DNA from 2 places in the Lactococcus taiwanensis genome. Region 1 is predicted to be linked to the other one. Evidence: predicted binding sites of a transcription regulator. Region 1 holds the regulator's gene; the other holds the start of a gene.

Region 1 (15,257 bases):
CGATGAAAAATTTCAGAGATACAGCAATTTGGCTGCAGAGTGATTTTTTTACGACACCGCTCGCTCGGACGCTCCTTTTGGGTTTATGTGCTGTGGGAATCTGTTTAACCTTTTTAGTATTTGGGCAAAATAAAAAGGCTTCCGCCAAAAAGGAACATCAACACAGAAAAAAAGACCTTCTTGGAAGCTTATTAATGAGTGTTTTGATTGGTTTAATTTTACTTTTTCTCGGTTTTGAAACTTTCTTTCAATTATTCAAGCATTAAAAAAACTTTGCTCAAAACGGAGTAAAGTTTTTTAAAAAGTTTTGTGCTTTTAATCAAAAAGTAGGGCGAGAAAAAGCGAGAGCGCTAGTGCACCATTGAAAAGCATGAGGTTATCAATTTGAAGATGAAAAGTTTCAGATTTGATTTGGCGTGCTCGAAAAGTTTTGATGTTAGGAATTAGCTTAAAGAGGATAAGCAGCATAAGTAAAGTCCATAAAGGTAAAATGCCCAGCAGAATACTAACCAGAATACACAGCCCCGCAAGTACATACATCCCGGTAAACAAGGTCAAACTAGCAGGAGTTTTTAAGTAATAAGGCAAGGTATAACGCTGATTCCGAATATCTTGTTCTAAATCACAAAGGTTGTCACTAAGCATAATATTAAAGTTTTGAGCAAAGCACATAAGACCAATTAAGACCAGCGGAAAAAGGAGCTTAAAATCCCAAATCCAGGTCATTTTCCATCCTTCGAAACGGATAAAAAAGTAGCCTTTATCGTAAGAGTTGATATAGACTGCTAAGAAAAAACCAAAAAATCCTTCACACAGTCCAGCTAAAATTTCACCGAGAGGAAAACGAGAAAATGCAAAAGGGCCATAAGTATAAAAGATGGCAATAAGGAAACAAAGCCCACCCAATGGCAAGATAGCCCAATTAGTCAAATAGAGGACAATGAGTCCAATCAAAACGTCAAAAACCAAAAAAGAAATACAAAGCTTGAAAGCTAGTCGAGGGTTAATGTTTTTAGCCACGATAATATTCCATTTTTTATACTCCGGATCTAAGGCTTTACGGTAGTCCATTAGATTGTTCCACGCACTGACAAAAAGATTAATACTGGCAAGTCCGAGAAAGAAAAATAGTGTCGGGAGCCAATGAAAACTTTTAAAATACCACAAAGCGTATAAAACACCTGCGAGAGGTGATAATACGGCAGCAGGAAGTGTTTGAATCCGTGTGAAATTAAGGAAAGTTTTTAAATTCATAATAAGCTGATTATAGCAAAATATCACTGATAATTCATACTTCGTCAGCACTGACCAGATGGTCAGTGCAAAAATGCACTGATTTTCCGAATGAATAAAAAATAAAAAAATCCTCTTTGGGTGAGGTCAGCAAAACAGAGAAACAAAATGATATAATATAAATAAAAATTTTGAATGGAGAACAAAGATGCGCGCAGTAGTAACAGTGGTAGGAACGGATAAAATTGGGATTGTGGCAGGCGTAACTGCAACCTTAGCAGAACTTAATGCCAACATCATCGAAATTTCTCAAACTTTAATGAGTGGTGCTTTTACGATGATGATGGTTGTTGAGACTGAAAATAGTGATTTCACAGCTTTACAAGCAGAACTTTCCCGTCAAGGAGAAGCTCTTGGCGTCACGGTTCATGTGCAAAACGAAGCTATTTTTAATGCCATGCATAAGTTATAAGGATTGACGAAGCCGTCAGTAAATGAGACGGAAAAAAAGATGTACAGAGCAGAAAAAAAGAGAAAAAGCTACTGATGGAGCTATCAGTAACTTACATAGGAAAAATTTAATACTAATGGATATTCAAAATATTAAAGAAACAATTGCGATGATCGAAGAACAAAATTTCGACATTCGCACAATAACAATGGGAATCAGTCTTCTTGATTGTATCGATGCTGATATTGATAAAGCAGCTGAAAAAATCTATCAAAAAATTGTCAAAAAAGCAGGAAAACTTGTTGAAGTAGGTAACGAGATTGGACATGAACTCGGTATTAAAATTGTTAATAAACGTGTTTCTGTAACACCTATTGCAATTATCGGGGCAGCAACAGCTGCTGATGATTACACACCACTTGCTCTTGCAATGGACCGTGCAGCAAAAGAGATTGGCATTGACTTTATTGGTGGCTATTCTGCTCTTGTGCAAAAAGGCTATCAAAAAGGTGATGAAATTTTGATTAAATCAATGCCTAAAGCTCTAGCAGCAACTGAGCGCGTCTGTGCTTCGGTAAATGTTGGTTCAACTAAAACAGGAATTAACATGACAGCAGTTCGAGATATGGGTGAAACCATCAAAATCATGTCTAAAGGTGATAAATGGCTCAATGCCAAACTTGTTGTCTTTGCTAATGCCGTCGAAGACAATCCATTTATGGCAGGAGCTTTTCATGGAGTTGGGGAAGCAGATACGATTATCAATGTTGGAGTTTCAGGACCTGGTGTAGTTAAACGTGCTCTTGAAAAAGTCCGTGGAGCATCTTTTGATGTTTTAGCCGAAACCATTAAAAAGACAGCTTTTAAAATTACCAGAATTGGTCAACTTGTTGGTCAAATGGCTTCAGAAAGACTTAATGTTGAATTTGGAATCGTTGATTTATCACTTGCACCTACACCAGCAATCGGCGATTCGGTTGCACGCGTTTTGGAAGAAATGGGACTTGAAACTGTTGGGACTCATGGAACAACAGCCGCTCTTGCAATGCTTAACGACGCCGTGAAAAAAGGCGGAGTTATGGCAGCTGAACGTGTTGGTGGACTTTCAGGCGCCTTTATCCCAGTTTCAGAAGACGAAGGGATGATTGCCGCGGTCAATTCTGGGGCATTGAATATTGAAAAGTTAGAAGCCATGACTTGTGTTTGTTCAGTTGGCTTGGATATGATTGCAATTCCTGAAGAAACACCGGCATCTACCATTGCGGCAATGATTGCTGACGAAGCCGCTATCGGGGTCATTAATCAAAAAACGACAGCAGTACGGATTATTCCTATGGGCAAAGAAGGCGAACAAATTGAATTTGGTGGACTTTTCGGTGTTGCTCCAGTTATGAGAGTAAACAAGGCATCGTCAGCAGATTTTATTGCTCGTGGCGGTCAAATTCCAGCGCCTATCCACTCTTTTAAAAATTAATACATTTCAAAATGAAGAGGTAAAAATGCAAGTAAAAATGGGCGAACGGATTGTCAAAGCTTGGCAAGTAAAACATGATGAAGCACCTCTAGAGGAGTGGGTTCAACATTTATTCGATCAACAAATTTGTTTTTGGAACCCTAGGGATAATGAGCAACTGCGTTTTAGCCTGATGTTTGGTGGTGCTGCACGCGTGGGCGATTACCTCATTTACTTAGGTAAAAGTGATATTAAAGTTATCTCAGAAAAACGATTCAACAGAGAGTTTACCATCTTATAACTAAAAAAAAGATGAAAACGCTCTAATCTTTTGTTATAATAAAGAGAGTTGGTTACTCATTCATAAGAGTTTTTTAATGAGTGATAACGTGAAAAAGCAAAGGGGAAGACTTATGGTTAATATTTACTTAGTAAGACACGGAAAAACAATGTTTAATACAATTGGCCGTGCGCAGGGGTGGTCAGATACGCCACTGACAGCAGCTGGGGAAATGGGTGTCACCGAATTGGGTCTGGGATTTAAGGCGAAGGGAATCAAATTCGACAGGGCATATTCTTCTGATTCGGGTCGGACCATCCAAACCATGGGTTTTATCTTAGCCAATTCTGAGAATGAAGGCATCCCCTATCGCTTTGATAAACGGATACGGGAGTGGTGCTTTGGATCATTTGATGGCGGCTATGATGGAGAACTTTTTGACGGTGTATTACCGCGTATCTTTGCTGAAAATGGTAGTTTAGAAGAAGGTTTCCCAGATGATGAGAAAGTAGCTAATGCCATCTATGCTGTGGATACAGCAGGTTGGGCTGAAACGTGGGAACAATTATCTGGTCGGATTTTAGAAGGTTTTACAGACATTGCTAAAGAGTCAGAAGCAGCAGACGCCAACAATATCGTTATTGTCAGCCATGGCATGACGATTGGTTCTTTTGTAAAATTGATTCGCCCTGAGCTCCCAAGGCCTCACGGCTTAGATAATGGATCGGTCACTCATCTCACCTATGAAAATGGAAAATTTTCTGTTGGAAAAGTCGGAGATATGAGTTACCGTGAGTTAGGAAATAAAATATTAACAAAATAATGAAAAAACGGATTCTCCTGAGTTTGTCTTTACTTGTTCTTTTGATTGCCGCAGTGATTGCCGCCATCTTGTTTTCGAGTAGCAGCTCAACCAAAAAAGAAACAGCACAAAGTGCACACGAGAGAACAGCACAAACTAATAAAAATGCTGCTCTCTTAAAAGACTTACCCGATGCGAAACGTTCAGATTGGGAACTTGTGCTCGTCAGTAGGGATTCTCCTCAGCCTGAAATGAATCCTGATTTAGCGACGGTTGGTAATATTCAAGTAGACCAGCGAATTGTCCAGTCAACTGAACAGTTCCTTGCTGCTGCACAGAAAATTTCACCTGCAGAACATCTCATCTCTGGCTATCGTTCAGTAGCTTATCAGAATACTCTTTACGAAGGTTACATTAAAGATGAGATGGAAGGGCATGGCACCGTAAATACGGATGGATCGACGATCTCGCGAGAGCAAGCGATAAAAAATGTTCAGACTTACTCCCAACCTCCTGAAAGCTCTGAGCATAATACAGGTCTTGCTATTGATATGAGTGATATTGATAGTTTAAATGAGAGTACTGTAGCTCAGCAAGTAGCAGAACTAGCGCCTGATTATGGTTTTGTCTTGCGTTTTCCCAAAGATAAAAAATCTACTACAGGAGTAGACTATGAAGATTGGCATTTTCGTTATGTGGGAGTCGAAAACGCTAAATACATGACGACACATCATTTGACGCTTGAAGAATATCGAAGCTTGCTCCCTGATTAAAGATGGGTTATGCAGGTAAGAATTTAGAGGAAAGAATGCTACTTAAGATACGCTTATTACTTACTATTAATGTGGGTTTGTTTCTTTATACGGTCATGCTTTGTGTCCAAAAGTTGAAAACTTACCCTAATTTTTTTACAGATTTCTTTAATAATTTTGCTAGTAATACAACAAACCTTACCGCTCGCTGGCACTTTTCGTTCTTGAGTTGGCGCAGCTTGGTGTTCTTAGTCATTCTTGTAGCCCTTCTCTTTTTACTCTTAAAGTTTTGGCGGGTAACTTTTGTCCTTCTCGAAGTGATAGCAGGATTTCTTTTGTTAGATTATTTCCTGCTCCTTTTTCAAAAGCAAATCGACATGTCAGCGTTTTATCCCTTTATTGTTCTAATTATCGCTTTGATGAATATTTGGCATAACTCCAAGGTTTTGAAGCTCTTATAAAAGATAAATTAGCACTCTTGTCAAAAGAGTGCTAATTTTTATGACTTTTTCCTTGACAAGGACTTCCCAAAGGGTTATAATAAATTTGTTAGCACTTAGAGCTTTAGAGTGCTAAGTGATAAAAGAGGCTACAACGAAATGCTTTATCCTTTTGTTGTCCAGATGTTAATGTTCCTTATGTTAGGAGCGAAAGGAGTCGTCAATGATTACAGAACGTCAAAGACAAATCTTAAATCTGATCGTTTCTCTTTATGCAAAAGATCATACTCCTATTGGTTCAAAATCATTGCTTGACAGTATTCAAGCATCTAGTGCAACCATCAGAAATGATATGAAGGCATTGGAAAATTTAGGACTGATTCAAAAAGAACATTCCTCCAGTGGACGTGTTCCGAGTGTGTCAGGTTATAAGTACTTTGTAGAAAACGTCATTAAGCTAGACCAGTTTAGTCAAAATGATCTTTTCAAAGTAATGAAAGCCTTTGATGGGGAGTTATATCGATTAACTGATCTATTTGAAACAGGTGCAAAAATTTTATCCGAACTTACGGGTTTAACAAGTTTTGTACTCAACGTTCCGCAAAAAGATCAAGAGTTAGTATCCTTTGAAATGGTCATGTTGGACAGTCATTCTGTCCTTGCCGTCATTACTTTGGGCACAGGTGAAGTGAGAACGAATCAGTTTATACTTCCAAAATCGATGACCGAAGCTGACATTGGCGTGTTTACCAATCTCGTCAAAGAGCGGATGGTGGGTAAAAAAGTAATTGATATCCATTATATCTTACGAACAGAGATACCTCAGATTGTGCAACGCTATTTTAAAGTTACCAGCGAAGTTCTTGGATTATTTGAATCAATCTTTTCTGACCTGTTCGTTGAGCATTTAACGGTTGCAGGTCGGAAAAACATTTTTGATTATGCGACAGATAATTTAGGTGAGCTTTATAAATTATTTAGCGATGATCAAAGAATGTTGCAAGAGATTAGAGAGCTTACTAACAACGACGAAATGCGTGCCGTTAAGTTCGAAAATGATGAAAAGTATATGAAAAATCTAACGATTATATCGCAAAAATTTGTCATACCTTACCGTGGTTTGGGAACATTAACAGTAGTTGGACCAGTTGAGATGGATTATCAACGAACGCTTTCAACACTTGATTTGGTCGCGAAAGTAATCACGATGAAATTAAGCGACTATTATCGTTACCTTGATGGTAACCATTATGAAATTAGTAAATGATAAAAAAGTTATTTAAAAAAGGAGGGCGTATGTCCGAAGAAGCAAAAGAAGAGATTAAAAATGAACAAGCGGAGGAACAAGTCACAGAAGAATTGACTGAAGAAGCGCTTGAAGATATTGTTGAGGATGAAATTTCTGAAGTTGAAGCAGCACAAAAGCTTGCGGATGAGTGGGAAAATAAATTCCTCCGGGTTTCTGCGGAAATGCAAAATGTACAACGTCGTGCAAATGAAGAACGTCTCCAACTTATCAAGTACCGTTCTCAAGATTTAGCTAAAAAAATATTGGCTTCCCTTGATAACCTTGAACGTGCACTCGCTGTTGAAGGTTTGACAGAGGATGTCAAAAAAGGCCTTGAAATGGTCCAAGAAAGTTTAATTTCAGCCCTTAAAGAAGAAGGTGTTGAAGAAGTTTCTTATGAAAGTTTCGACCATAATCTTCACATGGCTGTTCAAACTGTCCCAGCGGATGATGAACATCCGGCTGATACAATCGTGCAAGTTTTCCAAAAAGGTTATCAACTTCACGAACGTTTACTTCGTCCAGCAATGGTTGTCGTTGCACAATAAAATAAAAAATAAAATGACCGCAAAGTCGTTAAACTATCCATAAGTAATAAGAAAAGGAGATATAAATATGTCTAAAATTATCGGTATTGACCTTGGTACAACAAACTCAGCAGTAGCAGTTCTTGAAGGAACTGAATCAAAAATTATTCCAAATCCAGAAGGAAATCGTACAACACCTTCAGTTGTAGCCTTCAAAAATGGTGAAATCATTGTCGGTGACGCTGCAAAACGTCAAGCAGTAACTAACCCAGAAACAATCATTTCTATTAAATCAAAAATGGGAACATCTGAAAAAGTTTCTGCAAATGGTAAAGAGTACACACCACAAGAAATTTCAGCAATGATTCTTCAAAACTTGAAAGCTACAGCAGAAAGCTATCTTGGAGAAAAAGTAGAAAAAGCGGTTATTACTGTACCTGCATACTTCAATGATGCGCAACGTCAAGCCACTAAAGATGCTGGTAAAATTGCTGGTCTGGAAGTAGAACGTATCGTTAATGAACCAACAGCAGCAGCTCTTGCTTACGGTCTTGATAAAACAGATAAAGACGAAAAGATTCTTGTATTTGACCTTGGTGGTGGTACATTCGACGTTTCAATTCTTGAACTTGGTGATGGAGTATTTGATGTTCTTGCAACTGCTGGTAACAACAAACTCGGTGGTGATGATTTTGACCAAAAAATCATCGACTGGATGGTTGCCGAATTCAAGAAAGAAAACGGAATTGACCTTGCCCAAGATAAAATGGCTTTGCAACGCTTGAAAGATGCCGCTGAAAAAGCGAAAAAAGACCTTTCAGGTGTAACAACAACTCAAATCAGCTTGCCATTCATCACAGCTGGTGCTAGTGGACCGCTTCACTTGGAAATGGCTTTGACCCGTGCTAAATTTGATGAATTGACACATGATCTTGTTGAAGCTACACGTCAACCCGTTCGCCAAGCTTTGTCTGACGCAGGTTTGTCAACTTCTGATATTGACGAAGTGCTCTTGGTTGGTGGTTCAACTCGTATCCCTGCTGTTGTTGAACTTGTCCGTAAAGAAACTGGAAAAGAACCAAACAAATCTGTTAACCCAGATGAAGTTGTTGCTATGGGTGCAGCAATTCAAGGTGGTGTGATTACTGGTGACGTTAAAGATGTTGTTCTTCTTGACGTTACACCACTTTCACTTGGTATTGAAACAATGGGTGGGGTCTTCACTAAATTGATTGACCGTAACACAACTATCCCAACTTCTAAATCACAAGTCTTCTCAACTGCTGCTGACAATCAACCTGCTGTAGATATTCATGTGCTTCAAGGGGAACGTCCAATGGCAGCTGACAACAAAACTTTGGGTCGCTTCCAATTGACAGACATTCCTGCAGCACCACGTGGTGTTCCACAAATTGAAGTAACATTTGATATTGATAAAAATGGTATTGTTTCTGTTAAAGCTAAAGACCTTGGTACACAAAAAGAACAAACAATTGTTATCAAATCAAACTCAGGTCTTTCTGATGAAGAAATTGATAAAATGATGAAAGACGCTGAAGCAAATGCTGACGCTGATGCAAAACGTAAAGAAGAAGTTGATACACGTAACGAAGCTGATGCTTTGGTCTTCCAAACTGAAAAAACTTTGAAAGAACTTGAAGGAAAAGTTGACGAAGCTGAAGTTAAAAAAGCTGAAGACGCTAAAGAAGAACTCAAAAAAGCACTTGAAGGTGAAGATATTGCTGATATCAAAGCTAAATCAGAAGCCCTTTCTGAAATTGCTCAAAACCTTGCTGTGAAACTTTATGAACAAGCCAATGCCGCTCAAGGTGAAGCTGGACAAGCAACTGATGCGCAAGAAGGACCAAAAGATGATAATACATTTGATGGTGACTTCACTGAAGAAAGCAAATAATATTTTTAAAAGCACTGACGATTTTGTCAGTGCTTTTTTTGTGATAAACTTCTTAAGTTTTACTGACAGCTCTGTCAGTGAAGTTAGACACAAATAGACAGAGTGTACAAAAAACGATTGCTAAATTTGCAATCGTTTTCTTCTTGTATTATCATGAAATTAATTAAGAAAAGGAGGAGAGAATAATGCGTTACACGAATGGAAATTATGAGGCGTTCGTACGTCCAAGAAAACCAGAACATGTCGATAAAAAATCAGCTTATATTGTGGGTGCAGGTTTAGCAGGACTTGCGGCAGCAACTTTCTTACTACGTGATGGGCAAATGAAAGGGGAAAACATTCATATTTTGGAGGAACTTCCTTTATCGGGTGGGTCTTTAGATGGCTCATTTATCCCCCATGATGGCTTTGTAGTGCGTGGTGGAAGAGAAATGGAAAATCACTTTGAATGCCTTTGGGATTTATTTCGATCGATTCCTTCATTAGAGGTGGACAATGCGTCCGTTTTGGATGAATTTTACCGTTTAGACCTTGATGACCCTAATTCTTCCAACTGTCGGATTATCCATCAACGCGGTGAGCGAGTGGAAGATGATGGTAAGTTTACTCTAAGTCCAAAAGCTCAAGAAGAAATTGTTCATTTATTCATGACCAAAGAAGAGTTGCTCGTCGGGCAAACTATTGAAGATTGTTTTACAGAAGAATTTTTTGAATCTAATTTTTGGCTCTATTGGTGCTCGATGTTTGCTTTTGAAAAATGGCACTCAGCTATCGAGATGCGTCGCTATATTATGCGCTTTATCCATCATATTAAAGGACTTCCTGATTTCAGCGCGCTCAAATTCACCAAGTATAACCAGTATGAATCTCTGGTTAAACCCTTGGTTGCTTACTTGAAAGCACATCATGTTGATTTTAAGTATGGGGCCCAAGTGGAAAATGTGGAAGTTGATATCAGAGCAGGAAAAAAGGTTGCAAGGGCTTTGTTATTTACTGACAGCTCTGTCATTAAACTGACAGAAGACGATTTCGTTTTTGTGACAAACGGTTCTATTACCGAAAGTTCAACCCAAGGTACAGCTACAATGCCTGCTCCTAAAACTACGGAATTAGGAGGTTCTTGGAAACTTTGGCGAAATCTAGCTAAGCAATCTGAAGACTTTGGTCATCCGGATGTTTTTTGTCAGAACTTACCAAAAGCGTCCTGGGTAGTATCAGCAACGGTAACTTGGAAGAACTTAAAAATACAACCTTACTTTGAAAAACTGACGCATCGTCAGTTGCGCTCAGGTAAGGTGGTCACTGGGGGGATTATTACTGTAAAAGATTCTAATTGGTTGCTCTCTTTTACCACTCACCGCCAACCTCATTTTAAAGAACAAAAGGACCAAGAAACTGTAACTTGGGTCTATGGCCTTCTTTCAAATACACCTGGAAACTATATCAAAAAACCAATTGAGGATTGTACAGGTGAGGAAATCACACAAGAATTACTTTATCACTTAGGAATGCCCGAAGAAGAAATTGATGATTTCGTCAAAAATAACACAAATACTATCCCTGTTTATATGCCCTTTATCACTTCCTATTTCATGCTCCGTGAACCTGGTGATCGCCCACTGGTCATCCCTAACGGCTCCGTGAACTTAGCTTTTATTGGGAATTTTGCAGAAACGCAACGTGATACAGTTTTTACTACTGAATATTCCGTTCGTACAGCGATGGAAGCAGTATATCAACTACTAAATGTAGAACGTGGTGTTCCTGAAGTCTATGCTTCAGCTTATGACTTACGTGCCTTGGCAAATTCCGTCTACTACCTTTCAGATCGTCAAAAGTTGTCAGATATGGAGCTACCATTTGTGAAAAAACAAGCACTTCATTATGGTTTGAAAAAAATCAAGGGCACTTATCTTGAAGAAATACTAGAAGATGCAGGCTTGATTTAAAAACTAAATGACCTCAATGCAAATAACGAAGGCGAGTCTTTCGTTATTTTTGATAGAATAGCACTATGATAATTGATAAAAAATTTGAACAAGAACTCATAGAAACGCGTCGATATCTTCATGCACATCCTGAGATTTCAGAAAAAGAGTTTCAAACGACACATTTTATCCGAGAAAAACTTAAGCAATGGGATATTGAAATACTAGAAGGAGATCTGAAAACGGGGGTAGTCGCGCAGATTGGTTCAGGCCGGCCTGTCATTGCTTTACGTGCGGATATAGATGCCTTGCCCATTCTCGAAAAAACTGAACTGCCTTATGCTTCTAAATACAAAGGGAGAATGCACGCTTGTGGACATGATTTGCATATGACGAGTCTTCTAGGAGCCGCAAAACTTCTTAAAAAAGAAAGATTTAAGGGGACGATTAAGCTCATCTTTCAACCTGCAGAAGAAATTGGGCAAGGAGCTTTACAAGTTCTAAAAAGTGGTTTAGTTAATGATGTACAAGCTTTTGTCGGCTATCACAATATGCCTACTCTACAAGCGGGAGAGATCCGACTAAAAGAAGGAGCAATGATGGCGGCAGTCGATCGGTTTCGGGTGGTGGTGCGTGGAAGTGGGAGTCACGCCGCCTATCCTCAAGAGGGGACTGATGTTGTTCTTGGCATAAGTACAATCGTTCAAAATCTTCAACAAATTGTCGCACGTAACCTCTCGCCTTTACACGCTGCGGTGGTATCAGTTACGCATATTGATGTTGGTAATACTTGGAATGTTTTGCCTGATGAGGGCTATTTTGAAGGAACGATACGTAGTTTTGACAGTGAGAGTCGACAACTGATCAAGAAACGTTTTGTTGAAATAGCCGAGCTCACAGCGAAAACAGTGGGACTTAGTGCAGAAGTTGCTTGGCTTATGGATGCTGAACTTACTTTCAATGATCCCAATTTAACTGCCATTGTTCGAGAAAGTTTGGCAGGTTGGTATGGCCCTATTGCATCAACTGAACCGTCCAGTGCAGGTGAAGATTTTGCGCATTACCGAACACAAGCCCCTTCCGTTTTTGCTTTTATTGGCTCGAATGCTCCAGAAGCGCCCGGTCTTCATTTTCCAGAGATGACAATAAAAGATGAAACTTTAGCTACAGCGGTAAAATATTATGTTCATTCTGCGTTGTCTCTATTGCGAACACTTGAAAAACCATCAGAGGGATAAAGCTATTTATGTTAGCTTTATTTTTTGGTGTTTTTTGAAAGAAAATGATAGTTTGTGATTGATTTTGAAAGAAAAAGGTGCTATAATATTTTTTGTAAACGAATTCAGGAGATGGAAATGTTAGCGAGTGAACGCAAAAGAAAAATTATTGATTATCTCAAAATCAAAAAGCGCGCAACAATTGAAGAATTATTGCCCGTGATCGAAGGCTCTATCTCAACGCTTCGAAGGGACTTAAATGAATTAGAAAAAGAGAAGCGTCTCCGAAGGGTGCATGGAGGAGCTGAACTTACCCAAAACCTTTCTGGGGAATTGAGTATATCTGAAAAAACTTCCAAAAACATTCAAGAAAAAACAAAAATTGCACAACAAGCCTTATCCAAAATCAAGGATGGGGATATTATTTTTCTGGATGCGGGAACGACGACAGGCCTTCTTGCAGAATTAATCAGTCAGTCACATCTATATCTGACTGTCGTCACGAATTCAGTAACCCATCTTACAAAATTAACTGATGAGCGCCTCATTGTTTATCTTTTAGGAGGACGTGTCAAAAAAGTTACGGATGCAATTATTGGAAGTCAGGCATTAGAGCAGCTTTCACATTATCAATTCAATGCAGCATTTCTTGGAGCTAATGCTTTCGATGAAAATCATGGAGCAATGACTCCCGACCATGAAGAAGCAGCGATTAAAGCTTTGGCTGTAAAACAGAGTCAAAGTGCCTATGTTTTAGCAGATGCTTCCAAAATCGGTCAGATGAGTTTTGTTAAATTTGCCGAAACTGATGAGGTCCATCTGATTAGTGAAAAATAGATAGAATTACTGATGAGTTCATAACTTATCAAATAAAAGGAGAAATATGATTTACACAGTAACCCTTAACCCTGCACTCGATTACTTCATGACTTATGAAGAAATTGAAAGTGGCGCAGTCAATCGAACAAGCCAAACACAGGTTTCTGCCGGAGGCAAAGGAATAATGGAAAGTCGCATGATGAGTCTTTTAAAAGCTGATAACACAGCTTGGGGCTTTCTCGGAGGTTTTTCTGGACAATACATAAAAGATTTTCTTACAGAAAATAAGGTTCATTCTGATTTTACAGCTATTCAAGACTTAACTAGAATTAATGTAAAGCTCCAGACGCTCAAAGATGAAACAAGCTTGGATGCTGCGGGACCTCAACTCCAAGAAAAGGAGATACAGGCCTTTATTGACAAATTCGAGGTTTTGAAAGCCGATGATATCGTGGTGTTTGCTGGAACAATTCCTAAAACATTGGGTGAAGATTTTTATCAAAGACTCATTCAAAAAGTCAAAGAACATCAAGCGACCTTCGTCATGGACGTGGATGGCCATAAATTATTAGAGACCTTATCAGATCATCCGCTCCTTATCAAACCAAATCGTGAAGAATTAGAAGGCATCTTCAATGTCAAATTTGAACGAAATGATCAGATTATCCCATATGGTAAAAAGTTACTTGAGATGGGAGCACAGCAAGTCATTGTTTCTATGGCAGGAGATGGTGCATATCTTTTTACTCCAGAAAAAACTTATTTCGCAGCAGGAATTAAAGGCGAGTTAAAAAATTCAATCGGGGCTGGCGATTCTACTGTTGCTGGATTCTTGGCTGAATATAGCAAGACTAAAGACGCGTTTCAAGCATTTAAGCAGGCAATTGCGTGTGGTACAGCAAAGGCATTTTCAGAGAATATGCCTACCCAATCATTCTTGGATGAAATCTATCAAAAAGTAAATATTTCAGAGGTGGACTAATGGAAATTAAAGATCTATTAAAAACAGAGGTTATGATTCTTGACCTGAAAGCTAACAGCAAAGAAGCTGCTATTGATGAAATGGTCAACAAATTAGTATCAGAAGGTTATGTCAGTGATTTTGATACATTCAAAGCAGGAATCATGAAGCGTGAGGCCCAAACATCAACGGGACTTGGTGATGGGATTGCAATGCCGCATAGTAAAAATATCGCAGTTAATGAACCTGTTGTGTTATTTGCAAAATCAAAAACAGGAGTTGATTATGCAGCGTTAGATGGACAACCAGTCAATCTTTTCTTTATGATTGCAGCACCTGATGGAGCAAACGACACTCACTTGGAAGCCTTGGCGCAACTGTCTACTTATCTCTTGAAAGATGGTTTCCAAGACCGTCTTCGTAAAGTAGAGTACCCACGGCAAGTCATTGAACTTTTTTCTGAAAAACAAGAAGAAGTTCAAACCGTTGAAAATGCTGAACATTATATTGTCGCAGTAACAGCTTGTACAACAGGGATTGCCCATACTTATATGGCTGAAGAAGCACTCAAGAAACAAGCGCTGGAAATGGGCGTTGGTATTAAAGTCGAAACCAATGGTGCCCGTGGTATTGATAATAAATTAACTGATGAAGATATTAAAAAAGCTGATGCAGTAATTGTCGCAGCTGATAAAAAAGTTGAAATGAATCGCTTTGCTGGTAAACAGATGGTACAAGTGCCCGTCGCTCATGCCATTCGTGAGACGGAACACCTGATTGATGAAGCTTTATCGGGTAAAGCACCGATTTATCAAGGGGACGGTTCAGAAGATACTTCTGCTCAAAGCTCCTCTTCTCAACAAACGATGGGACAAAAATTCTATAAACACTTGATGGGTGGGGTTTCTGCAATGTTACCATTCGTCGTTGGTGGTGGGATTATGATAGCCTTGGCTTTCCTCATTGACCAACTGATGGGTGTCCCTCAAAGTCAACTTTCCCAACTAGGGGTCTATCATCCAATTGCTTATTACTTTAAGACAATCGGTGGTGCAGCCTTTAACTTCATGCTTCCTGTCCTTGCTGGATTTATCGCCCAATCTATTGCTGATAAACCAGGGCTGGTCGCAGGTTTTGTAGCGGGTTACATGGCACAAATTGGGATTTCTTTCCAAGGTTTTGCGCACACCA
Region 2 (15,257 bases), 430 kb from region 1:
TGATTAACTGTATTGGCTTCACCGCAAATAGTGCTCTAGCCAAAGATAACCTAGCTACTTTTAAAAATGGAGCGATTAAAGTTGATAAACATCAACAAACGAGCAATCCCGACGTTTATGCTGTCGGTGATGTAGCTACTATTTATTCGAATGCATTGCAAGATTTTACTTATATTGCTTTGGCATCGAATGCTGTACGCTCAGGTATTGTAGCCGGTCATAATATTGGGGGAACACCTCTAGAAGCACCAGGGGTACAAGGATCCAACGGCATCTCTATTTTTGGTTTTCACATGACTTCGACTGGTTTTTCTGTCAAAGCTGCTCAAAAGGCTGGCCTAGAAGTTGCTTATTCTGATTTTGAAGATAAACAAAAAGCTTGGTTTTTACATGAAGACAATGATACGGTCAAAATCCGAATTGTCTATGAAAAAGAAAGTCGTCGTGTGGTTGGAGCTCAATTAGCTAGCTATAGCGAAATCATTGCTGGTAACATTAACATGTTTAGTTTAGCGATACAGGACCAAAAAACAATTGATGAACTGGCCCTGCTTGATCTTTTCTTTTTACCTCACTTTAACAGCCCGTATAACTATATGACTGTTGCGGCACTTAATGCAAAATAATCATACACAACCTGTCAGTAAATGCTGAGAGGTTTTTTATTATCGAAGGTGACAAGTATTCATTTTTTCCGTATAGAGGGTTAGGAGGAAAATAAATGAATAAAACAATGTTAATTGGTCGCCTTACTCAAAATCCAGAAGTTACCAAAACAACTAATGATAAAACTTATGTGAGAACCACACTTGCAGTGAACCGACGCTTTAAAAATGAAGACGGGGGACGTGATGCTGATTTTATCGGGATCATTTTATGGGGGAAGACGGCAGAAACGCTGGCTTCGTACGCTAAAAAAGGGGCTCTCATTTCAGTTGAAGGGGAGATTCGTACACATAGCTACATGGACAAGCAAAATCAAAAACGTTATATGACAGAGGTGCTCGCTTTAAATTATGATTTGCTAGAAAGTCGAGCAACAATCGCCTTGCGGGAAAAGTCAGCACATACTGAAAAGTTGATGCTAGAAGGAGAAGAACTTCCTTTTTAAGCAGACGATAATTTTAGAGGAAGGAGTTATGCGTATTCGTTAGTGATTGGAGGTCTTCATGACCCAATTATTGAAAACGGCTTCATTTAATTAGAATAAAAATAAAAAAATCTGGTGTTTTTTCTTGACTAAATCTGACCATTGAGATAAAATAAGAATTGGGTTAGCACTTAACCTAATAGAGTGCTAAAAAAATAAAATGGAGGAAAAACAAAAATGTTGAAACCTTTAGAGAATCGCGTGGTTTTGCGCGTTAAAGAAGAAGAGGAAAAATCAGTTGGTGGTATCGTTTTAACGAGTGCCTCACAAGAAAAACCTCAAACAGCGGAAGTTGTTGCTGTCGGCGAAGGGAAAACTACCAATCATGGAACGCTGATTTCTCCAGTTGTAAAAGTTGGAGATACTGTAATTTTTGAAAAATTTGCAGGGACGACGGTAAAAATGGACGGTGAAGAATTCTTGATTCTCAAAGATTCAGACCTTCTTGCCATTGTAGAATAATAAGTAGGGAGCGATCTTTTTTGATTGCTGTCATGACAGTTTAAAATAATAACACGATAATTCTTATTTAAAAGGAGCAGATATGTCAAAAGAAATTAAATTTTCAAGTGATGCAAGAACTTCAATGATGCGAGGAATTGATATCCTTGCCGATACTGTAAAGACAACACTTGGACCAAAAGGACGTAATGTTGTTCTTGAAAAATCTTATGGGTCACCTTTGATTACAAATGATGGGGTTACAATTGCCAAAGAAATTGAACTGGAAGATCATTTCGAAAATATGGGAGCTAAACTTGTCTCAGAAGTAGCTTCCAAAACAAATGATATTGCAGGAGATGGAACAACAACAGCTACTGTTTTGACACAAGCTATTGTACGTGAAGGATTGAAAAATGTGACAGCTGGAGCTAATCCAGTGGGTATCCGTCGTGGGATTGAATTAGCTGCCCAAACTGCAGTTGATGCGATTAAAGAAATGGCTATTCCTGTCCATGATAAATCAGCAATTGCTCAGGTTGCTACCGTTTCTTCTCGTAGCGAAAAAGTGGGAGAATATATCTCAGATGCGATGGAGCGTGTAGGTTCTGATGGTGTCATTACTATAGAAGAATCTAAAGGAATGCAAACAGAACTTGATGTGGTTGAAGGGATGCAATTTGACCGTGGTTATTTGAGCCAGTATATGGTTTCAGATACCGAAAAAATGGTTGCAGAGCTTGATAATCCTTATCTTTTAATTACTGATAAGAAAATTTCAAATATTCAAGAAATTTTACCTCTTCTTGAACAAGTCTTGAAGACAAACCGCCCATTGCTTATCGTTGCAGATGATGTGGATGGTGAAGCTTTACCAACGCTCGTTCTAAACAAAATCAAAGGGGTATTCAATGTCGTAGCTGTGAAGGCGCCAGGTTTTGGTGATCGTCGTAAAGCCCAATTGGAAGATTTGGCTATTTTAACTGGTGGTACGGTTATTACGGAAGAACTTGGACTTGATCTTAAAGATGCAACAATTGAAGCACTTGGTCAAGCAGCGAAGGTAACTGTAGACAAGGATCATACCACTATTGTGGAAGGTGCTGGCGCTGCGGATGCTATCGCTGATCGAGTTGCTATTATCAAAGCCCAAATTGAAAAAACAACTTCTGATTTTGATCGCGAAAAATTACAAGAACGCTTGGCGAAATTGGCAGGCGGAGTGGCGGTGATTAAAGTTGGTGCTGCTACGGAAACAGAGCTTAAAGCAATGAAACTTCTTATCGAAGATGCTCTCAATGCGACACGTGCTGCTGTAGAAGAAGGTATTGTTTCAGGTGGGGGGACAGCTCTCGTCAATGCGATGAGTGCACTTGATCAACTCTCAGAAGAAGGGGATGTTCAAACAGGAATTAATATTGTTCGTCGTGCTTTGGAAGAACCTGTTCGCCAAATCGCAGCGAATGCAGGCTATGAAGGATCTGTTATTATAGATAAACTTCGCTCTGAAAAAGTAGGCACAGGATTTAATGCTGCTACGGGACAATGGGTAAACATGATTGAAACAGGAATCGTTGACCCAGCGAAAGTTACTCGTTCAGCCCTGCAAAATGCAGCTTCAGTAGCTGGTTTAATTTTAACAACTGAAGCAGTAGTTGCGGATAAACCAGAACCAGCTGCACCAGCTATGCCTCCAATGGATCCAGGCATGGGAATGGGCGGCATGATGTAAAGTAAAAATGAATTAAAAATAAAAAGTTACTGACAGTTCTGTCAGTAACTTTTTATTTATTTTTTAAATATCATAAAGCTGACTCGCATGCTCATGGCTAGTATCAATAATATGGAGTTCTTTTTTGGTATCCACATCATGCTGTTGTAAATAGCCATCCATTGTCAGATGTGCTAATTCTTTGATATTATTATTGAGGCTTAAGTGACCCAGAAAAATCTTTTTTGTTTTGTTTCCTAAAACATTAAAAGCAGCTTCTGCCCCGTCTTCATTTGACAAATGCCCTTGATCACTTAGAATACGTTGCTTAGTTCTCCAAGGATAAGCACCCATGCGTAGTATCTCAATATCATGATTAGATTCCATCAGATAACCATCTGCATTTTCAATAGTACCACGCATGCGGTCAGAAACGTATCCTGTATCAGTCAGCATGACAAAACTTTTATTATCTTTCATGAAGCGATAAAATTGAGGGGCAACAGCATCGTGGCTTACGCCAAACGACTCAATATCAATGTCGCCAAAAGTCATTGTTTTTCCCATCTCAAACAAATGTTTTTGTTCTGTTGGGATTTTCCCTAAGGCATTCTTCCCATCAAGTTCGGTCCAAGTGTCCTCGTTGGCATAAAGATCTATTCCATATTTACGTGCCAGCACGCCGATTCCCTTGATATGATCACTATGCTCATGCGTAATCAACAGCGCATCAATATCGTGAATATCGCGATCAATCTCTGAGAGTAAACTTTCTATTTTTTTTCCCGAAAGACCAGCATCAACAAGGATTTTCTTTTTTTGTGTTTCTAGATAAAAAGAATTTCCAGTAGAACCAGATGCCAGAATTGAATATTTAAAACCATTTTGTTCAGTCATAAGAACCATTGTAGCAAAAAAGCGTGGGGATTGCCATGTGGGCTGATGACTTTAAAAATAAAAAGAACGAGAATCCGTTCTTTTTATTTTTACTGACAGACTGATCAGTAAAAAAATCAGAAGCTATCATCAAAATCATCCCACTCCTCCGTGTTCTCGGAAGAATAAGGAAGTGTAAAACTAAAGGTCGTCCCTTTTCCTTCTCCCTCAGAGTTTGCAAAGATGTTTCCACCATGCATTTTGACAATATCATGGACGATTGAAAGTCCAAGTCCTGTCCCTCCAACTTTGGAATTGCGTGAAGCATTATCTACACGGTAAAATCGGTCAAAGATTTTGACGAGATCAGCACGCGGGATACCCATCCCTTGGTCGCTGATTGAGATAAGGACATCTTTCTCACGGGTTTCTACCGAGATGGTAATTACCCCACCTTTAGGAGAATATTTAAAAGCATTGCTGATAATGTTATCCACTACTTGGGCAATCTTGTCCGTGTCAATTTCAACCCAGATGGGGCGATTACTATAATTTCGTACTAAAGTAAAATCAGAGGTGAGTAAGCCGCTAGAGTCAGTTTCCAAAATTTGATCTAGTCGATTAAGTTGGTGGTCTAAAAAAGCAGTGAGATTAATAATTTCTTTATCTAAAACGATTCGGTCTTGGTCCATCCTTGAGAGGGTTAAAAGGTCCGAAATCATACGAATCATGCGGTTAGTTTCTGTTAAAGAAACATTGATGAACGAAGCAGCAGTTTCTTTGTCATCAAGAGCCCCATCCTCTAAAGCTTCAAGATAAGCTTTCACTGACGTCAGAGGAGTCCGTAATTCATGTGATACGTTGGATACAAAAAGACGACGTTCCCGTTCAGATTTATCTTGCTCTGTCATATCATGAAGTACGGCAATAATACCTGAAATAAAACCAGATTCACGACGAAAAAGTGCAAATTTAATATGAAGTGAGACGGCTTCATTGTCAGCATCATGAGTTTCAATCACCACTTCGGGTTCCTTCTCGAGCAGATCATAGAAGTTGTATTGCTCACTGATCTGAAGGGTTTCCACGATGTTTTTTTGCATCAACTCAGCTTCAGTTGTGTTGAGGTAATGGAGGGCAGACTTATTTGCCATAATAATTTTTCCGCGGCGATCAGTAGCGATAACTCCATCAATCATATAAGCTAGAATGCTATCAAGTTGATTTCGTTGATTTTCTAAGTTGTTTTGGGTTCTGACAATATCTTCGCCAAGTTTTAAGATTTCGCCATATAACTCGTTAATTTCACTGGTGCCTTTAGGAAGTTTATCTTTAGTTAAATAACCATTTTTGATCTGATTCATTTGGCGTGAAACATTTACAATCATCCGGTGTTGATGAATTAAAAAAACGAGTACAAAGAGTAGTGAAAAAAAGTAATTGGCTAAAACAGAATTAAAATGGGCGACATTATAGTCAAAACTACTCATAAAAAGGATGACAAAAAGAAGTAGATGGGCCACTACTCCTTTAAAAATCATTGAATTAAAAAATTTAATCATGAGGGTTACTCATATAGTAGCCCACTCCACGACGTGTTGAAACATATTGCGGGCGACTTGGTGTATCTTCAACTTTTTCGCGCAAGCGACGTACAGTCACGTCCACAGTGCGGACATCACCAAAATAATCATAGCCCCAAACTGTTTCGAGGAGGTTTTCGCGGGTAATGACTTCACCTAAGTGTTGTGCCAAGTAATAAAGCAATTCAAACTCACGATGCGTCAAATCAAGCTGTTTATCATTTTTATAAGCGGCATAGTGTGTTGGATTGATGCGGAGATTTCCAATAACCAATTCTTTTTTGACATTATCATTAGTTTCTGCTGGAGTAGCATTTACACGACGTAAATTGGCTTTGATACGAGCCAACAATTCGCGGTTGGAAAAGGGTTTAGTGACGTAGTCGTCAGCACCCAACTCAAGACCAATGACTTTGTCAAATTCACTATCTTTAGCTGACACCATTATAATAGGTGTTTCAGAAGTTTTACGAATTTCACGAGCAACATCAAGACCATCAAGTTTAGGCAACATTAAGTCAAGTAAAATAAGATCGGGTTGCACTTCTTTAAAAGATTCAAGTGCTTCTTCGCCATCAAAAGCGGTAAAAACCTCGAAGCCTTCTTTGGTCAAATTAAATTTTACAATATCTGAGATTGGTTTTTCATCGTCAACAACGAGAATCTTTTTCATATGTTGTCCTTTCAGGTGGTGAGTTTTAAATATTTAAAATTTCTTACATTTATGAGTTTTGACAAATAAAGTAAGCTGTTTCAGATATATTATACAATTTTTAGTAAAATTACGCAAAAAGTGATGTTATTATTTTAAGAAAAAAGCTAAAAAGTTTGTTTTTTGGTATAATAGAGGCTATGAATGGAATTTTAATTTCCCTTGAGGGACCTGATGGCGCAGGAAAAACGACAGTTTTAAAAGAAATTTTGCCGGAAATCAAAAAAATGAAACGCGACATTATTTCGACACGTGAACCCGGTGGGGTCCGTTTGGCCGAAGAAATTCGTCAATTAATTTTGGACCCTAAGAACACGGAGATTGATTCTAAGACAGAAATGCTCCTTTTTGCTGCAGCACGCCGCTTGCATATGCAAGAGAAGATGCTTCCAGCTCTGAAAGCTGGTAAAGTTGTAATTGTCGATCGTTTTATAGATTCATCAGTGGCTTATCAAGGTTATGGGCGTGAATTGGGTGTTGAAGTTGTAGACTGGCTCAACAATTTTGCGACGGATGGTTTGGAGCCTGATTTGACACTTTATTTTGATATTGATACAGATGTTGCCCTTGATCGCATCATGAGTAATCGGGCAGATGAAGTAAATCGTTTGGATTTGGAACGTGCCGAAATGCATCGAAAAGTTCGACAAGGTTATCTTAAAATGGTAGAGAAAGAACCGCAACGCTATGTTACAATTGATGCGAGCCAATCAGTCGAAAAAGTGGTGTCCGATACAATTGAAGCAATCAAGGAGCGATTTGCGAGTATATTTTAATTACTGACGGCGGGGTCAGTGATTTTGAGAGAGGTTTTGTGTGAAAGTATCAGAAATTCAGCCCCAGCTTTATCAGCAATTTTCAAATATTTTGCAACGTAAGCACTTGAGTCATGCTTACTTATTTTCAGGTGGCTTTGGATCATTTGAGTTCGCGATTTGGTTAAGTCAGGCTTTGTTTTGTGAAAACTTGCAAGAAGGTCTTCCTTGTGGTATCTGTCGAGCTTGTCGCTTAGTTGCTACAGAAGATTTTGCTGATTTACATGTGGTTTCGCCAGAGGGACAAACGATTAAAACCGCACAAATACGCACGCTCACTCAAGTCTTTAGTGAGTCAGGGTACGAAGGAAAACAGCAAGCAGTTATTATAGAAGCTGCTGAAAAGATGCACCCAAATGCCGCAAATGCGCTTTTGAAATCTATTGAAGAACCTGAGAGTGAAGTAGTTATCTTTTTGTTAACTACTAATGAAAATATGATTTTACCTACCATAAAATCACGTACACAAGTCGTCCATTTCACAAAGAATAGCCATCATTTTCAACATCTCCTAGAAAAAAGCGGACTTTTGAAAACACAAGCAGAGTGGCTCGCACAAATTTGTGATTCGCCCGAAAAAGCGATGGACTTAAGCCAACAGGTATGGTTTAGCGATGGCGTACAACGGCTTCAACAGTTTGTTAAATTATGCGCCACTAGCCCATCGGAAGCTTTTTTGTACCTCAAGGAACTTGTTGAAATTTTTGATGATAAAGAGAAGCAGAATATGGCCTTTGAACTTTTATTACAAATGTTTCGTCAGGAAAAGATGCGCGATGAGTTGCTCAAAACATTTCGTGCCATCGAGATGTGGAAAAGTAATGTTAGATTTGAGTCCTGTTTAACTTTTATGGTACTCTAGCGTGACACAACCTTAAGAAGAAGGGTGAAGGAAAGATGATTTATGAAGTAAAATTTGGCCATGGTGAAACAAATGCTTTTGCCGATTCGGAAACTGCTTTGGAGCTCCAAGAAGGTGTCATTGTTCGTTCTGATAAAGGAATGAATTATGGACGAATTATTCGAGAAATTCCAACAGATACGGCGCTTGAGGTGAAACATACGGTTCTTCGCAAAGCCAACGAAGAAGATGAGTTACGAGTTAAAACACTTAATGACTTAGCTTTGGAAGCTAAAACGCGTGTCCGTCAGTTGGTCTTAGATCAAAAACTCGAAATGAAAATTATCGAGGTGGCATATAACTATGATCAAACTCAACTTTTTATCTCCTTTACAGCAGAAAACCGAGTTGATTTCCGAGTGCTTTTGCGAGAGTTAGCTGCTTATTTTCGCATTCGGATTGAATTACGGCAGATTGGACCACGTGATGCTGCAAAAATCTATGGGGGATTAGGACCGTGTGGACGTCCACTGTGTTGTTCTGAATTTGTCTATGAATTTCCTAATGTATCAATCAAAATGGCTAAAAATCAAAATCTTTCTTTGAAGCAAAGTAAATTGAACGGTTTATGCGGACGTTTGATGTGTTGTCTGACTTATGAAGAGGATTTTTACAAAGAAGCGCAAGAAATTTTCCCAGATTTTGGTGAAAAAGTTGTGACTGCTGAAGGAACAGGAAAAGTTATCGGATTAAACGTTTTAAAAAATAGTGTGAAAATTAGGTTTGGAGAATATAGCAAGGAATTTGAACTTGCAGAAGTTGAGGTGAATCGTGGCTGACAAATATGAAGTTTTTGAACAATTAGGTGATTTAGAGAAGACACTGACAATGACTTTGGCGCAAGTGGCTCACATTCGGCAAGTTCTTGAAACTTCCATTACGGAAAATGCGACTTTACGGATGGAACTCGAAAAGCTCCGTGAGCGCTTAGCAGAATTTGAAAAGAAAGAAGTAAAAAAAGAAACACCCAAAGATCAACCTAATCCGAATCTGATTCAGATTTTTAATGAAGGTTTCCATGTCTGCCACTTACATTATGCAGAACGCTTGGCTGAAGGTGAGTCTTGCTTAGATTGTTTGGAGCTATTGTATCGCTAATGGATAAAACATTTACTATTCAACAGTCCTTTAAAGGCGCAAAGACGATGGGAACCTTATATCTTGTCCCCACTCCGATTGGCAATATGCAGGATATGACATTACGTGCTTTAGAAACCTTAAAGCGTGTTGACCTAATATGCTCAGAAGATACGCGAAATACCTTGCGACTTTTGAATCACTTTGAGATTAAGGTTCCACAAGAATCTTTTCATGAGCATAACTCGCAAGAGAAAATACCCAAGCTCCTTGACTTCTTAAAAGCAGGACAATCCATTGCTCAAGTCTCAGATGCAGGCATGCCCTCTATTTCTGATCCTGGTCATGATTTAGTTCGAGCGTGCATTGAACGGGAGATTGAAGTAGTGGCTCTTCCTGGTCCTTCTGCCGGCATCACAGCCTTGATTGCCTCAGGATTGGCTCCACAACCACATGTTTTTTATGGCTTTTTGCCCCGTAAGCGAGGGGAACAACAGAAATTTCTTAGCAGTAAGGTCAATTATCCTGAAACACAGATTTTTTATGAGAGCCCTTTTCGTGTTGCTGATACGCTTGAGAATATACTTAAAGTTTACGGTGATCGTCCAGTTGTTTTAGTACGTGAGTTGACAAAGATTTACGAGGAATATCGACGCGGGACTATTTCTGAGGTGTTAGATTCTCTGACCCAACATCCGCTCAAAGGGGAGTGTTTAATTATTGTGTCAGGAGCAAAAGAGCAAGTCCTTGAAACCATTGCGCCAGAGCTGTCCCCGATAGAAGCTGTCAAGATGCTGATTGAAGAAGGCTCAAAGCCAAACGCGGCGATTAAGCAAGTTGCTAAAGAACGTTCGCTCAACCGACAAGCCTTATATGCAGAATTTCATGACTTATGAACAAAAAAGTTACTGACCAGTTGGTCAGTAACTTTTTAGCAATGCCCATCTACATTTTCATTGATCCAATGATGTTGGAGATCATCAAAAATTCTTAGCTTTTCATGAGCTTTAACAAAGTTAATAATTTCTTCTCTGGAAAGTTGTGTTTCTTGTATTGCCGCACTCACGGTAACAAGTTTCATTTTTTCTAGGCCTTCTTGAAGTGCTTTGTATTGTTTCTCCATGCGTTTATTATACTTCAAATTGAGTAAAAAGTTGAGCAATAACGGTAAAAGCTTGATTTTCAGAGAGAATTTTTATAAAATTGTCAGGTACGTTTTGATAACGAATCTTGTTATCTAAAAATAACTACCGTACGACGGTGCTTCGCACCAGCTCTTGGATAGAACATCTAGGAGATGCTAATGATGGGTTCAGAGCAAGCTGAAATGCAGATGCTCAAAGAACTTATGTAGCGGGAGAACTGTTAAAAAATGACTATAAACAAAATGGGTGTCGGAATCGCCCATTCCAAGTTAATTTTGATTGGAGAGCATTCCGTCGTATACGGTCAACCAGCAATTGCCTTACCTGTCACTATTCTCAAGACAACTGCGACATTGACCTCGTCAAAATACGGGCAATATATTGAAAATAATGAGTTCCGTAGAAGAATTGATTTGATGGGAGATGAGTTTGAAGGGATTCGCCAGTTAATTATGCGTTTGCTTAGTAAATTTCATTCTTCAAAGATGCCTTTCTCATTAGAAATTGATTCAAATATTCCACAAGGGCGTGGTTTAGGCGCATCAGCTTCTTTGGCTACGGCAATCACGCGAGCTTTTTATGACTTTTTCGAAACTGAGTTACCCCAAAGTGATCTGATGTTTTATGCCAATTTTTCTGAGAATATTACACATGGTAAATCCTCGGGGATAGATGTAGCGACCGTAAACTCAGAACAGCCGCTCTGGTTTATCAAGGATACCGCTATTGAGCCTTTTGAGCTGAATTTGCATGGCTTTATTGTTATCGGAGATACAGGTGTTCATGGCTTTACAAGCCAAGCGATCAATATTGTACGTGAAAAGTTAGTCGAAGAAAAGAAAAAAACGCAGGCACATATTAACCAATTAGGGGAATTAGCGACAGCCTCAAAAAATTTCTTGATGACTAACCAACTAAGTGCCTTTGGTAAAGTGATGAATAAAGCCCATGGCATTCTTTCTGAGCTTGGCGTTTCACACCCTCGTCTTGAGACGTTGGTGGATACAGCTCTTAAAAACGGGGCACTCGGAGCTAAATTAACGGGTTCTGGTTTAGGGGGGGTCATGGTAGCATTGGCTGAGAATGAAAAAGATGCGATTCGTATCAGTCAGCGTTTGCTAAAAAATGGCGCGAAGAACACGTGGATTTATTCATTCTGAGGTCTGTTTTAATCCTAAAAGATAGAAATTAAACTATTAAAAGACAACCTAGGTTGTCTTTTTTTGCTGCTAGTTTACAAGTAGCTCTATTGGCTTTTATGATATAATAGTTTCATGAAAAATATTGTCACAGCGCGGGCGCACACAAACATCGCCTTGATCAAATACTGGGGGAAAGCAGACTCAACCCTAAATATTCCTACGACAAGTTCTTTGTCTATGACACTGGATCAATTTTATACCACCACGGCAGTCGAATTTACGGAATCGCCAGCAGACCGATTGATTCTAAATCAGCAAGAAACAGATGCGACACGCGTGAGCCAATTTTTGATGATGATGCGCGCAAAATACGGACAATTTCCAAATGTAAAGATTACTTCCGAAAACCATGTGCCAACAGCAGCGGGACTTGCATCAAGTGCTTCGAGCTTTGCAGCATTGACGGCCGCCATGTTTGGATTGCTCGAGTTAGAAAAAGATGATGCGGAACTTTCTAGGATTGCACGACGCGGATCAGGATCGGCTTCGCGTTCTCTTTTTGGTAATTTTGCAATCTGGAATAAAGGGTCAGACGATCGTTCATCTTTTGCAGAGTCTTTTTATAATCAAGACATTGGACTTTCAATGATTGTGGCGGAAATCTCCTCAGAAAAGAAAAAAATGTCCTCTACTAAAGGAATGCAACTAGCTCAAACCGCCCCGACCTATGGGGCCTGGGTGGAAAAGTCTGCTTATCAATTGGAAGAGATGAAGTCCGCTATTCTCAAAAAAGACATTGAAAAAATTGGCTTAATCGCTCAAGACAATGCTTTGGGGATGCATGAGCAAAATCGTCGGTGTGAAGCGCCCTTTGATTATTTTACAAAAGAGACGCAGCGCGTGGTGGATTTTACTGCGCAGTGCTACCGAGCAGGTCTACTTGCTTTTGTCACAATTGATGCAGGGCCAAATGTAAAAATTATTACTGATCATGCGACTGAGAAAAAACTGCTTGCTAAATTTCGAGCAGAATTTCCCGAACTAACTTTTGATGTCGCACATGCAGGAGGGGCTTATGAGTACCTTTGATCAAGCAGTCATTGTCAATGTACCGGGAAAGTTGTTTTTTGCAGGGGAATATGCAGTAACACGACCAGAAGGCTTAGCATTGGTGACAACCATTGCGACGGATTTTACAGTCAAAATCTCAGCAGGAGACAGATCATCACATCTCCAAACCAATGTTGCAATGGCAGATTATGATTTTTCAATAAATAAAATTAGTGTAACATCAGATAACCCTTGGAATTTTGCTCTGACCGCTTTGAAAAAAACCTTGGAATTTACTGACGGTTCTATCAGTAAGGTCAAAAATATCTGGCCTGAGGTGACTATTGAAATTACAAGTGATATGGGCTTTGGCGATCGAAAAAAAGGTTACGGATCTAGCGCCTCTGTGGTCTGTGGTGTGGTAAATGCTACTAATACCTACTTTAAGCTAGGACTGACTTTAGCAGAGCGCTTTGTGATTGCCGCAGAAGCCCATTACGAAGTGCAAGGCTCAGGTTCTATGGGGGATATTGCAGCCATAATGTATGGGGGAAGTGTATTCTATAAAAACCGTACTCAAGTGCTCCCCCTTGATATGCCTTGGGCAACTTATGTGGTGCAAACGCAAAAAGCTGCAAAAACATCAGAAAAATTAAAAATTGAACTGTCTGATGATTTTTATCAGACTTCTGATCACTTGGTCAGAGCGCTGACAGCAGCGATTGCTCAACAAGATTTTCCATGTTTTAAAGAAAAACTTTTAGAAAATCAAAAGCTTCTTTTACATCACATTCCTGAAGGCTACATGACGGATAAGTTGTCACTGGCTTTAAAAATGATTAATGCCTACCCTGAGTTTGCAGGTAAAATTTCCGGAGCAGGTTTCGGAGAAAATGTGATTTTATTTGCAGAAAATGAGGCACCTATCAAAGTACTGCAAAAAAAATTAGAGGATCATGGTATACACTTGTTTAAAGCAGAAATTTCGGAAAAGAACACATGATAAAAAACGAAAAAGCAATTCATCAACATCGCAAAGACGAGCACCTCTCATTAGCGATTAAATACTGGCGTGAACAACGAAACAAGACAGCAGGCTTAACGTTTTCTGATTTACGCCTTATCCCCAACACGCTCCCAGAGATTGCTCTTGAGGACATTAAGCTGTCCAGCAATTTTTTGGGGACGTCCTTTGAATTTCCTTTTTACATTGAGGCGATGACGGGAGGGACACCACGCGCTGACAAGCTTAATGCACAACTGGCCCAAATTGCAAAAAGTCAAGGTCTGGCTATGGCTGTTGGTTCACAATCAATTGCCCTAAAATACCCTGAACTGGCTGCAGGCTTTAAAAATGTCCGAGCACTCCATCCCTCTGGCTTTCTTTTTGCCAATCTAGGGGCTGGGCATTCTTTGGAAAATGCTAAGCGTGCTGTAGAGATGATTGAGGCTAATGCCTTAGAAATACATGTTAATACAGCGCAAGAGTTACCTATGGATGAAGGGGATCGGGCCTTTCGCTGGTTAGACAATATTAATGAAATTTCAGAAAAGCTAGAAGTACCAGTCATTGTAAAAGAAGTTGGCTTTGGCATGTCTCAGCAAACCTTTAAACAACTCTCAGAAACTGCGGTGTCGGCTATTAACATCGGTGGAAACGGGGGAACAAATTTTGCGTGGATTGAGCGCAAACGCAGTCAAAATGGTTTTGATATTGATGATTTTGGACTTTCCACAGTAGAGAGTTTGTTGGAAGCCCAACTCTCCCCACCTACCAAGCCCCTCATAGCTACAGGTGGGATTACTTCGGCGCAAGATATAGTCAAAAGTTTAATCTTGGGAGCAGATCTTGCTAGTTCTGCAGGCTTTTTACTCTCCACTTTGAATGAGTCCGGCGTAGAAGCAGTGGAAGCTCTACTTGAACAATGGAAAGCGGATTTAGCAAAATGGATGACACTCTTGGGTGTCGTAAATATAATAGACTTAAAACAAGTTGACACACTCCTTTCACCACGTGCTTTAAGCTTTATTGAGCAACGTTCTGGGAAGATTTGGTAAACAAATTATTTGGCAATGTAATCGAAATCATCTATAATGAGAATAGAATTAAAATGAAAACAAAGGAGAAATAACGATGGCATTTACATTACCAGAACTTCCCTACGCTTATGATGCGCTTGAACCTTTCTTTGATGAAGCAACGATGCATTTGCACCATGAAAAACATCATCAAACTTACGTTAACAACCTCAATGCAGCGATTAAAAAACATAATGAGTTGGATGATAAAAGTCTTGAAGAATTACTGACAGACTTGTCAGCAATCCCAGAAGACATTCGTACAGCTGTCCGCAATAATGGTGGTGGACATTTGAACCACAGCCAATTTTGGCTTTGGCTCCGTCCTAACACAGAAGGCTCTGAAAACCATCCCGATGGTGAAATTGGTGATGCAATCGCCAAAGAATTCGGTAGCTTTGAAACATTCAAAGCAGAGTTTAAAGCAGCCGCAACTGGACGTTTTGGCTCAGGCTGGGCTTGGCTTGTCGTTGATGGGGATGGCAAATTGAAAGTCACTTCTACAGCTAACCAAGATAACCCAATCTCTGAAGGATTAGTTCCTGTTTTGGGACTTGATGTTTGGGAACATGCTT

The links. The regulator HrcA, encoded in region 1, represses chaperone genes, less so after heat shock. The targets are predictions, from matches to a motif close to TTAGCACTCNNNNNNNNNGAGTGCTAA.
Region 2: a site for HrcA is predicted at 1,275-1,301, ahead of groES (co-chaperone GroES). Genes of this name have one in related genera too.

Annotation. Positions count from the first base shown of each region.
Region 1 covers NZ_CP070872.1:1,000,998-1,016,254, forward strand. The annotation lists gene JW886_RS04990 (hypothetical protein) at 3-266, shown strand; gene JW886_RS04995 (UbiA family prenyltransferase) at 316-1,254, opposite strand; gene JW886_RS05000 (ACT domain-containing protein) at 1,442-1,705, shown strand; gene JW886_RS05005 (PFL family protein) at 1,821-3,158, shown strand; gene JW886_RS05010 (hypothetical protein) at 3,184-3,438, shown strand; gene JW886_RS05015 (histidine phosphatase family protein) at 3,551-4,240, shown strand; gene JW886_RS05020 (M15 family metallopeptidase) at 4,237-4,992, shown strand; gene hrcA (heat-inducible transcriptional repressor HrcA) at 5,635-6,678, shown strand; gene grpE (nucleotide exchange factor GrpE) at 6,708-7,247, shown strand; gene dnaK (molecular chaperone DnaK) at 7,315-9,141, shown strand; gene JW886_RS05040 (oleate hydratase) at 9,327-11,090, shown strand; gene JW886_RS05045 (amidohydrolase) at 11,159-12,307, shown strand; gene JW886_RS05050 (DeoR/GlpR family DNA-binding transcription regulator) at 12,425-13,123, shown strand; gene pfkB (1-phosphofructokinase) at 13,170-14,087, shown strand; gene JW886_RS05060 (PTS fructose transporter subunit IIABC) at 14,087-15,257, shown strand, end outside.
Region 2 covers NZ_CP070872.1:573,459-588,715, forward strand. The annotation lists gene nox (H2O-forming NADH oxidase) at 1-626, shown strand, start outside; gene JW886_RS02865 (single-stranded DNA-binding protein) at 722-1,111, shown strand; gene groES (co-chaperone GroES) at 1,328-1,612, shown strand; gene groL (chaperonin GroEL) at 1,695-3,323, shown strand; gene JW886_RS02880 (MBL fold metallo-hydrolase) at 3,387-4,199, opposite strand; gene JW886_RS02885 (ATP-binding protein) at 4,316-5,740, opposite strand; gene yycF (response regulator YycF) at 5,733-6,434, opposite strand; gene tmk (dTMP kinase) at 6,614-7,249, shown strand; gene JW886_RS02900 (DNA polymerase III subunit delta') at 7,290-8,150, shown strand; gene ricT (PSP1 domain-containing protein) at 8,186-8,968, shown strand; gene yabA (DNA replication initiation control protein YabA) at 8,961-9,287, shown strand; gene rsmI (16S rRNA (cytidine(1402)-2'-O)-methyltransferase) at 9,287-10,162, shown strand; gene JW886_RS02920 (hypothetical protein) at 10,198-10,389, opposite strand; gene mvk (mevalonate kinase) at 10,639-11,571, shown strand; gene mvaD (diphosphomevalonate decarboxylase) at 11,686-12,642, shown strand; gene JW886_RS02935 (mevalonate kinase family protein) at 12,629-13,606, shown strand; gene fni (type 2 isopentenyl-diphosphate Delta-isomerase) at 13,603-14,661, shown strand; gene JW886_RS02945 (superoxide dismutase) at 14,738-15,257, shown strand, end outside.